DNA from 3 places in the Pseudomonas sp. MWU12-2319 genome. Region 1 is predicted to be linked to each of the others. Evidence: predicted binding sites of a transcription regulator. Region 1 holds the regulator's gene; each other region holds the start of a gene.

Region 1 (3,225 bases):
GTGGTGAACGGCGCCGGGTGGAAATCGCCCGCGCCCTGGCCACCGCGCCGAAATTCATCCTGCTCGACGAGCCCTTCGCCGGGGTCGATCCGATTTCCGTTGGCGATATCAAACAGATCATCCATCACCTCAAGGCCAAGGGCATCGGCGTACTGATCACCGACCACAACGTCCGCGAGACCCTGGACATCTGCGAAACGGCCTATATCGTCAATGATGGACAGCTGATCGCCGAAGGCGATTCGGCCACTATCCTGGCCAACGAACTGGTCAAGGAAGTCTACCTGGGCCATGAGTTCCGCCTGTAAACATCGAGGTAACGGATCAACCGCCAGAGCGCTCCCTGTTCAATAAAAACCACAAGATTTTTATTGCTACAGCGCTCTAGGCAAAGGCTCGGGTTTCAGGCATATAATTTGCTTATGTTTGGCGCCCCGGCGCCCTGTAGAGTGGATGGCGCATGCGCGCCGGCGAATAAGGTGTTAAGCCCCTGCCATGAAACCATCGCTAGTCCTGAGAATGGGCCAGCAGCTGACGATGACACCGCAGCTGCAACAGGCCATCCGCCTGCTCCAATTGTCGACCCTGGACCTTCAGCAGGAAATCCAGGAGGCCCTGGAGTCCAATCCGATGCTCGAACGCCAGGAAGAAGGCGACGACTTCGACAATACCGACCCGTTGGCCGACAACGCCGAGCACAAACCCAACACTGAAATCCAGGAACCCTCCTTCCAGCAGGAAACCGCCCCGACGGTGGACAACCTCGAGGAAGGCGACTGGAACGAGCGCATTCCCAACGAACTGCCCGTCGACACCGCCTGGGAAGATGTCTACCAGACCAGCGCCAGCAGCCTGCCAAGCAACGATGACGACGAGTGGGACTTCACCACCCGTACCTCGGCCGGCGAGAGCCTGCAGAGCCATCTGCTCTGGCAACTGAACCTGGCGCCGATGTCCGACACCGATCGGCTGATCGCCGTGACCCTGATCGACTGCATCAACAATCAGGGCTACCTGGACGAAACCCTCGAGGAAATCCTCGACGCCTTCGACCCGGAGCTGGATATCGAGCTGGACGAGATCGAAGCGGTACTGCATCGCATCCAGCAATTCGAACCGGCCGGCATCGGCGCGCGCAACCTCGGCGAATGCCTGCTGCTGCAATTGCGTCAGCTGCCAGCGCGCACGCCCTGGCTGGCCGAAGCCCAGCGCCTGGTCAGCGACTACATCGACCTGCTCGGCAGCCGCGACTACAGCCAACTGATGCGGCGCATGAAGCTCAAGGAAGACGAGCTGCGCCAGGTCATCGAGTTGGTCCAGAGCCTCAATCCGCGCCCGGGCTCGCAAATCGAGTCCAGCGAAGCCGAATACGTCGTCCCCGACGTGATCGTGCGCAAGGACAACGAGCGCTGGCTGGTGGAACTGAACCAGGAATCGGTGCCGCGCCTGCGGGTCAATCCGCAGTACGCCGGTTTTGTCCGCCGCGCCGACACCAGCGCCGACAACACCTTCATGCGCAACCAGTTGCAGGAAGCCCGCTGGTTCATCAAGAGCCTGCAGAGCCGCAACGAAACCCTGATGAAGGTCGCCACCCAGATCGTCGAGCACCAGCGCGGCTTCCTGGAATACGGTGACGAGGCGATGAAGCCGCTGGTCCTGCATGACATCGCCGAAGCGGTGGGCATGCACGAGTCGACGATTTCCCGGGTGACCACGCAAAAATTCATGCATACCCCCCGCGGTATCTATGAACTGAAATACTTTTTCTCCAGCCACGTCAGCACCTCCGAAGGCGGCGAATGCTCGTCCACGGCGATCCGCGCGATCATCAAGAAACTGGTTGCAGCGGAAAATCAGAAAAAGCCGTTGAGTGACAGCAAGATCGCTGGTTTACTGGAGGCACAAGGCATTCAGGTGGCCCGTCGTACTGTCGCCAAATACCGTGAGTCCCTGGGGATAGCCCCCTCTAGCGAACGGAAGCGACTGATGTAGTGGACGGGCCCCGTTACAGCGTTCCAGTGGTGGGCAATCGCCTACCGCTTTATGCACTGGCAACGAAGGAGAAGCTGTATGCAAGTCAATATCAGTGGACACCAGCTGGAAGTGACCGAACCCCTGCGTGCTTACATCGGCGAGAAACTCGACCGACTGGAGCGTCATTTCGACAAGATCACCAACGTACAGGTGACCATGGCCGTCGAAAAACTGAAGCAGAAAATCGAAGCCACCTTGCATATCCACGGCGGTGAAGTGGTCGCCAACGCCGAGCATGACGACATGTATGCGGCGATCGACCTGCTCACCGACAAGTTGGACCGACAACTGAAAAAGCATAAGGAAAAGAACCTGCACCTGCTCCAAGGTACAGGTCGCTGATACCCATCCATGATCCGACTTGAAAGCATCCTGACCCCCGGCCGTTCTTTGGTGAACGTGCCGGGCGGCAGTAAAAAGAAAGCCCTCGAGCAAATTGCCAACCTGATCAGCCACGAAGTTCCTTACCTGGCCATGCAGGATGTCTTCGACAGCCTGATCGCCCGGGAGAAACTCGGCTCGACCGGTTTCGGCAATGGCATTGCCATCCCGCACTGCCGCCTGAAGGGTTGCGTGGCGCCCATCAGCGCCCTGATGCACCTGGACGCCCCTATCGATTTCGACGCCATCGACGGCGCGCCGGTTGACCTGCTGTTCGTCCTGCTGGTCCCGGAAGCCGCCACCGATGCCCACCTGGAACTGCTTCGGCAGATTGCCAGCATGCTCGACCGCAAGGACGTACGCGACAAACTGCGTGCGGCAACCTCCAACCAGGCCCTGTACCAGGTAGTCCTGGACGAGCAGAGCGGTCACTGACCATGCGCTTGATCATCGTCAGCGGCCGCTCCGGCTCGGGTAAAAGTACCGCCCTCGATGTCCTCGAGGACAACGGTTACTACTGCATCGACAACCTGCCGGCCGGCCTGCTGCCAGAGCTGGCCGAACGCGCGCTGATCCATACCGAGCTGGCGCAACCGCTGGTCGCCGTTTCCATCGACGCACGCAACCTGCCCAGCCACCTGTCACGCTTCCCGGAACTGCTCGATGAAGTGCGCAGCCGGCATATCCAGTGCGATGTGCTGTACCTGGACGCCGACGAGGAAACCCTGCTCAAGCGTTTTTCCGAAACCCGTCGACGCCACCCGCTGAGCAATGCCAATCGCTCACTGGCCGAGGCCATCCGCGACGAAA
Region 2 (3,225 bases), on a different contig from region 1:
CCTGCAGACCGTGGGCGTGGAAGTGGTGGCGTTGAACGACGGCCGGCAGGCGCTTGATTACCTGCGTAAGCTGGTCGAGGAGGGCAAGAAGCCGGAAGAGGAATTTCTGATGATGATTTCCGACATCGAAATGCCTGAAATGGATGGCTACACTCTGACGGCCGAGATCCGCAACGACCCACGCATGCAAAAACTTCACATCATCCTGCATACTTCCTTGTCAGGGGTCTTTAATCAGGCAATGGTCAAGAAGGTCGGCGCCGATGATTTCCTGGCCAAGTTCCGACCCGATGACCTGGCAGCCCGGGTAGTGGGGCGGATCAAGGCAGCAGAATAAGCGATCAGGGACCTCCGTTCCTGGCGGTACGAACGATTGTAGAGGCGGCATCATTTGTCTACGGGTAATTTGGATTTCGAACAGTTCCGGGTCTTCCTGGAAAAGGCCTGTGGCATCCTGCTGGGTGAAAACAAGCAGTATCTGGTTTCCAGCCGTCTCAATAAACTGATGGAGCAGCAAGGGCTCAAATCCCTTGGCGAGCTGGTCCAGCGCATCCAGACCCAGCCCCGCAGCGGTTTGCGCGAGCAGGTGGTGGATGCCATGACCACCAACGAAACCTTGTGGTTTCGCGACACCTACCCCTTCGAGGTCCTGAAGAACAAGGTGTTGCCGGAAATGATCAAGGCCAGTCCCGGCCAGCGTCTGCGGATCTGGTCGGCGGCGTGTTCGTCGGGGCAGGAACCCTATTCGATCTCGATGTCGATCGATGAGTTCGAGCGGACCAACATGGGCCAGCTCAAGGGCGGTGCGCAGATTGTCGCCACCGACCTGTCCGGACTGATGCTCACCAACTGCAAAAGCGGTGAGTACGACAGCCTGGCGATTGGCCGCGGCCTGTCGCCCGAGCGCCTGCAACGCTTCTTCGACCCCAAGGGGCCGGGACGCTGGGCGATCAAGGCGCCGATCCGCAGTCGCGTGGAGTTTCGTTCGTTCAACCTGTTGGACAGCTACGCGAGCCTGGGCAAGTTCGACATCGTGTTCTGTCGCAACGTATTGATCTACTTTTCCGCCGAAGTGAAAAAAGACATCCTGCTGCGTATCCACGGCACCCTGAAGCCGGGTGGCTATTTGTACCTCGGGGCCTCGGAAGCCCTGAACGGTCTGCCGGACCATTACCAGATGGTGCAATGCAGTCCGGGGATCATCTACCAGGCCAAGTAAGGCGCCAAGCCTCACACAAAACGGGAACCCCAATGGGGTTCCCGTTTTTTTTACGGCGCTTTTGCCGCTTTACCGGCATCCGGCGGAAATGCCTTGCCGCTTTTCTGGCATTGCCGCCCGCCACCTGCCCGCAAGCCCTTGATTTGCTTGCATCGAGAAATTGGCATGGGCCTTGCTTTGTCTCTTGCAACGAAAAGCCTGTTCCACAAAATCAGGTCAACCCGCTAAAGGTTTCCCGACATGAGCATCAACTTCGATAAAGCGCTCGGCATTCATGAGCAAGCACTGGCCTTCCGCGCCCAGCGCGCCGAAGTTCTGGCGAACAACATCGTCAACGCCGATACCCCGAACTACAAGGCGCGGGACATGGACTTTTCCTCGGTGCTCGCTGAACAGAGTGACAAGGCCAAGAACGGCAGTTTTGCGTTGAACACCACCAACAGCCGCCATATCGAAGCTGAAGGCCTGAGCAACGGCGACGCCGCATTGCAATACCGCACACCGACGCAGCCGTCGCTGGACCAGAACACCGTGGATGCGCAGATCGAGCAATCGAACTATGCGCAGAACTCGGTCGATTTCCAGGCCAGCTTCACCCTGCTGAACGCACGATTCAAAGGGCTGGTTTCAGCCCTGCGTGGAGAATAAGTCATGTCCCTAGCCAGTGTTTTCAACATTGCCGGTACCGGCATGAGTGCCCAGACCACTCGCCTGAACACCGTCGCCAGTAACATCGCCAACGCCGATACCGTCTCCTCGAGCATGGACCAGACCTATCGCGCCCGGCATCCGGTGTTCGCCACCATGTTCCAGAACGGCCAGGGCCAGACTGACAACTCGCTGTTCCAGAACCAGGACGGGGCGGGTGCCGGCGTGCAGGTCACGGGCGTGGTCGAGGACCCCAGCAACCTTGAAGCCCGTTATGAGCCGAACCATCCGGCCGCTGACGCCAATGGGTATGTCTACTACCCCAACGTCAACGTGGTTCAGGAAATGGCCGACATGATTTCCGCCAGCCGCTCGTTCCAGACCAACGCGGACATTATGACCACCGCCAAAACCATGATGCAGAAGGTCCTGACCCTCGGTCAGTGATAAAGGGCGATTCCTATGACGGTTTCCAGCACCCCCTCAAGTGGCAACTCTGCACTTGATACGATCATTTCTAACTCCCAGACGGCGAACACTGGCAGTACGGATGCGTTGGGCAATGCCATCAGCAGCGCCGCCGGCGGCCAGGCCCTGGGCAAGGACGCGTTCCTGCAATTGCTGGTCACCCAGTTGAAGAACCAGGACCCGCTCAACCCCCAGGACAACAGCGCCTTCGTCGCGCAGTTGGCCCAGTTCAGCAGCCTGGAAGGTATCCAGACGCTCAACACCAGCGTGAACAATATTGCCAGCTCCTTCACCTCGTCCCAGGCGCTGCAGGCCTCGTCGATGGTCGGGCGTTCGGTCATCGTGCCGACCAGCCAGGCGGTGGTCGATACCAGCAAGACCTTCACGGGGACGGCAACAGTTCCGAGCTCGGTCAGCGATGTGACCCTGAAGATCAGCGATTCCACTGGCAAAGTGGTCCGCACCATCGACATGGGCTCGCAGGCGGCCGGTAATGCCGCCTTTGCCTGGGACGGCAAGGACGATTCCGGCACCTTGCTCTCCAGCGGTACCTACACCTTTGCTGCCACCGCGCCGATCAGTGGCACGGCCACGGCGCTCACGACCAACCTGCCGGCGACGGTCAGCAGCGTGACCCTGGGTCAGAACGGCGGCGAAATGATGCTCAACCTGGCGGGCCTGGGCAGTATTGCTCTGTCCAAAGTCCAGACCATTGGCCTGTAAGAGCCGACCAACACGAAGTAAGGAGTGAACCATGTCTTTCAATATCGGTTTGAGCGGTCTCTCTGCGGCCAGCAAGCAACTTGACGTCACCGGCAACAACATTGCCAACGTCAACACCACCGGCTTCAAGTCGTCCCGTGCTGAATTTGCCGACGTGTATTCGGCGA
Region 3 (3,225 bases), on a different contig from region 1:
AAGGCACCCGTGGCGAAGATCCAGGCGCTGCAGGAAGACGTGGTCGGCGCCTGTGCCTGGATTCACGAGTGCAAGTCGCAGAAGCTGCTGAAGAAGGACGGTGACCTGAGCTGGACCTACACCCAGTTCAAGGCACCGTTCCCGGTCACCGATCGTGACTCGATCTTGCAGATCACCACCACCAAGGGCGCTGACGGCAGCCTGACCCGCGCGCTCAAGGAAGTGCCGACCTACCTGCCGGAAGAGAAAGGTTATGTCCGTGTCGCCCAGGTCGAAGGCTTCTGGAAGCTGGTGCCCAAGGACGGCGGCATGACCGAAGTGACTTACCAGGTGCATACCGAGCCGGGCGGCAGCGTGCCATCGTGGCTGGCCAACAAGTTTGTGGTCGATGCGCCGTTCAATACCCTCAAGGCCCTGAAGGAACGCGCGGAGAAGTGAGGGGCTGAAACCTTGTCGGAATGTTCACGGACCTTGTGAACCTGGCTTGTCGGCGAAGCTTTTAGCGGTCTTGAGGGCCTCTTCGCGGGCAAGCCCTGCTCCTACAAGGTTATGCAGTGTTTTCCAGGGCTTGTGCGGCTCAAAGCAGGTTGAACGATCTCCCGTGCCCCACAGTCCAGATGTTATAAGCCCATCCATGGGCTTTACCGAGGAGGCACCGATGAGCAAGTGGGCAGTTACCTTCGTCGACGATCATGGCGTGCAGGACACCGAACAGTTCGAATGCGCCAGCCAACCGGACCTGGAACAGGCCGCGCGATTGATTCGCGCCAAGCTGTTGCCGGTTCCTGCCACACTGGACCTCAATGACCTGGAAGGCCGTGCCCCGGACCCGACAGTCAAAAGCCTGAAGGATCAGAACAGCATCGAGATCCTCAGTATCACGCCTTTACCCTGAGCGCGTTTTTTCCTCTGTATTCCCTCTGGCAGAGGCGATGTCATCGCGCTACTCTGCAAGGGAGATCAGCGAATGATTCGCTATAGGTCTGGTCTTGTCAGCTACATGCTTGTTTCCCGTTTGTCGTATCGCCAGCGCCGTTCGGTGCCTGGTTCGGGAGTACGGAAAGTCTATCCAACGCTTGCTGAGGAGGACGTTTCATGAGCACAGCCTATCAAGAAGACATCAGCAGCAACGTGCTGCGCCGCATGAAAGAAGGCGGTTTTGATTTCGCACGCATCCATCCCATCGAGTTCTATGCCGTTTTCCCGGACGAGGAGCGGGCGCGCAGGGCGGCAGGCAAGTTTCGCGGTGAATCCTTGAATGCCCAGGTCAGTGTCCGCGACGACGGCGCCTGGTACCTGGAACTGAGCAAGGTGATGTACGCCACCTATGGCGGTATCGGTGACTTCGAGCAGAACTTCGGGGCGGTGGTCGAGCCCCTGGGCGGTACGATCGAAGGGTGGGGCGTCAAGCACCCGGTGCGGGCACTCAATTGAGTGCACTTCTTCTTTCAACCAGCAACGGCTGACCCAAGGGTTGGCCGTTTTTGTTTATCACGCACAAAAAAGGACCGCCCGCGCAGGCGGACAAACTCTGACTATGCTGGTGGATAGGCAAAGCCTGCTTCGCAATGAGGCGCTGCTGATTACATTGGGGCGTTTACTGCACAGTGATGGTGCGGCGCAAGTTGGATGATTATCCAACCTGTTGATATTAAAGCGTTTATGCCGATGGCACGGGCCTTGCGAAGGCTCTTGTGACCGGGTGACAAGGAGCACGGCATGATCCGCACCTATTTTGACGAGATGTACGATGCCGGCGGACAGGTCCGCCCGCATTACCGGGAATTTGCTCGTTGGCTGGCCGACACTCCCGAGGAGTTGTTGGCACAACGGCGACGTGAGGCCGATCTGCTGTTTCATCGCGCCGGGATTACTTTCACCCTCTATGGAGACGAGCAAGGCACTGAACGGCTGATTCCGTTCGACACCATACCCCGCAGCATTCCCGCCAGTGAATGGCGTGTCGTGGAACGCGGCTGCATCCAGCGGGTCAAGGCGCTGAACATGTTTCTCGCCGACCTCTACCACGAACAACGAATCATCAAGGCCGGGATCATCCCCGCCGAACAGGTCCTGGCCAACGAGCAGTACCAGCTGGCCATGCAGGGCCTGAACCTGCACCGCGATATCTACTCGCATATTTCCGGGGTCGACCTGGTCCGTGATGGCGACGGCAGCTACTACGTTCTCGAAGACAACCTGCGCACTCCCAGCGGCGTGAGCTACATGCTCGAAGACCGCAAGATGATGATGCGCCTGTTCCCCGAGCTGTTCGCCGCCCAACGCATCGCGCCCATCGACCATTACCCCAACCTGTTGCTCGACACACTGAAAAGCTCCAGTCCCCTGGACAACCCGAGCGTGGTGGTACTGACGCCCGGGCGCTTCAACAGTGCGTTCTTCGAGCACGCGTTCCTGGCCCGGGAAATGGGCGTGGAACTGGTGGAGGGGGCCGACCTGTTCGTGCGTGACGACAAGGTCTTCATGCGTACCACCGACGGCCCGAAACAGGTGGATGTGATTTATCGCCGCCTCGACGACGCCTTCCTCGATCCGCTGGCCTTCAACCCCGATTCGATGCTCGGTGTGCCCGGCCTGCTGTCGTCCTACCGGTCCGGCAATGTGGTGCTGGCCAATGCCATCGGCACCGGGGTAGCGGACGACAAGTCGGTATACCCATTCGTCACCGATATGATCCGTTTCTACCTGGACGAAGAGCCGATTCTGAAGAACGTGCCGACCTGGCAATGTCGCAAGCCCGAGGAACTCTCCCACGTGCTGGCGCATCTACCTGAATTGGTGGTCAAGGAAACCCAGGGCTCGGGCGGCTACGGCATGCTGGTGGGGCCGGCGGCGAGCGCCGCGGAAATCGAGAATTTCCGTGCCCGGCTCAAGGCCAAGCCCCATGCCTATATCGCCCAGCCGACGTTGTCCTTGTCGACCTGCCCGACCTTTGTCGAGAGCGGCATTGCCCCGCGCCATATCGATCTGCGTCCATTTGTCCTCTCCGGTCGCGAGACCCGCGTGGTGCCGGGCGGGCTGACCCGCGTCGCACTGCGCGAAGGCTCCCTGGTGGTGAACTCGTCCCAGGGCGGCGGCACCAAGGACACTTGGGTGGTCGAGGATTAAGGAAGCCTGACATGCTAAGTAGAACTGCCTCGGATTTGTATTGGATGTCGCGTTATCTGGAGCGCGTGGAAAACCTCGCGCGGATGCTCGACGTGA

The links. Region 1 encodes sigma-54, which starts transcription at its own class of promoters, with help from an activator protein. Its sites were predicted from a motif close to ANTGGCATNNANNTTGCTNT; they were not measured.
Region 2: the regulator sigma-54 is predicted to act here: its motif matches at 1,379-1,398, upstream of flgB (flagellar basal body rod protein FlgB).
Region 3: the regulator sigma-54 is predicted to act here: its motif matches at 1,668-1,687, upstream of M5C01_RS01610 (circularly permuted type 2 ATP-grasp protein).

Annotation. Positions count from the first base shown of each region.
Region 1 covers NZ_JALJES010000011.1:133,010-136,234, reverse strand. Annotated here, with positions in the region: gene lptB (LPS export ABC transporter ATP-binding protein) at 1-308, shown strand, start outside; gene M5C01_RS19000 (RNA polymerase factor sigma-54) at 496-1,992, shown strand; gene raiA (ribosome-associated translation inhibitor RaiA) at 2,071-2,376, shown strand; gene ptsN (PTS IIA-like nitrogen regulatory protein PtsN) at 2,386-2,850, shown strand; gene rapZ (RNase adapter RapZ) at 2,853-3,225, shown strand, end outside.
Region 2 covers NZ_JALJES010000019.1:15,794-19,018, forward strand. Annotated here, with positions in the region: gene M5C01_RS26190 (chemotaxis protein CheV) at 1-337, shown strand, start outside; gene cheR (protein-glutamate O-methyltransferase CheR) at 392-1,219, shown strand; gene flgB (flagellar basal body rod protein FlgB) at 1,460-1,867, shown strand; gene flgC (flagellar basal body rod protein FlgC) at 1,871-2,314, shown strand; gene flgD (flagellar hook assembly protein FlgD) at 2,330-3,058, shown strand; gene flgE (flagellar hook protein FlgE) at 3,090-3,225, shown strand, end outside.
Region 3 covers NZ_JALJES010000001.1:401,076-404,300, reverse strand. Annotated here, with positions in the region: gene M5C01_RS01625 (START domain-containing protein) at 1-438, shown strand, start outside; gene M5C01_RS01620 (hypothetical protein) at 659-895, shown strand; gene M5C01_RS01615 (ribonuclease E inhibitor RraB) at 1,096-1,434, shown strand; gene M5C01_RS01610 (circularly permuted type 2 ATP-grasp protein) at 1,720-3,129, shown strand; gene M5C01_RS01605 (alpha-E domain-containing protein) at 3,141-3,225, shown strand, end outside.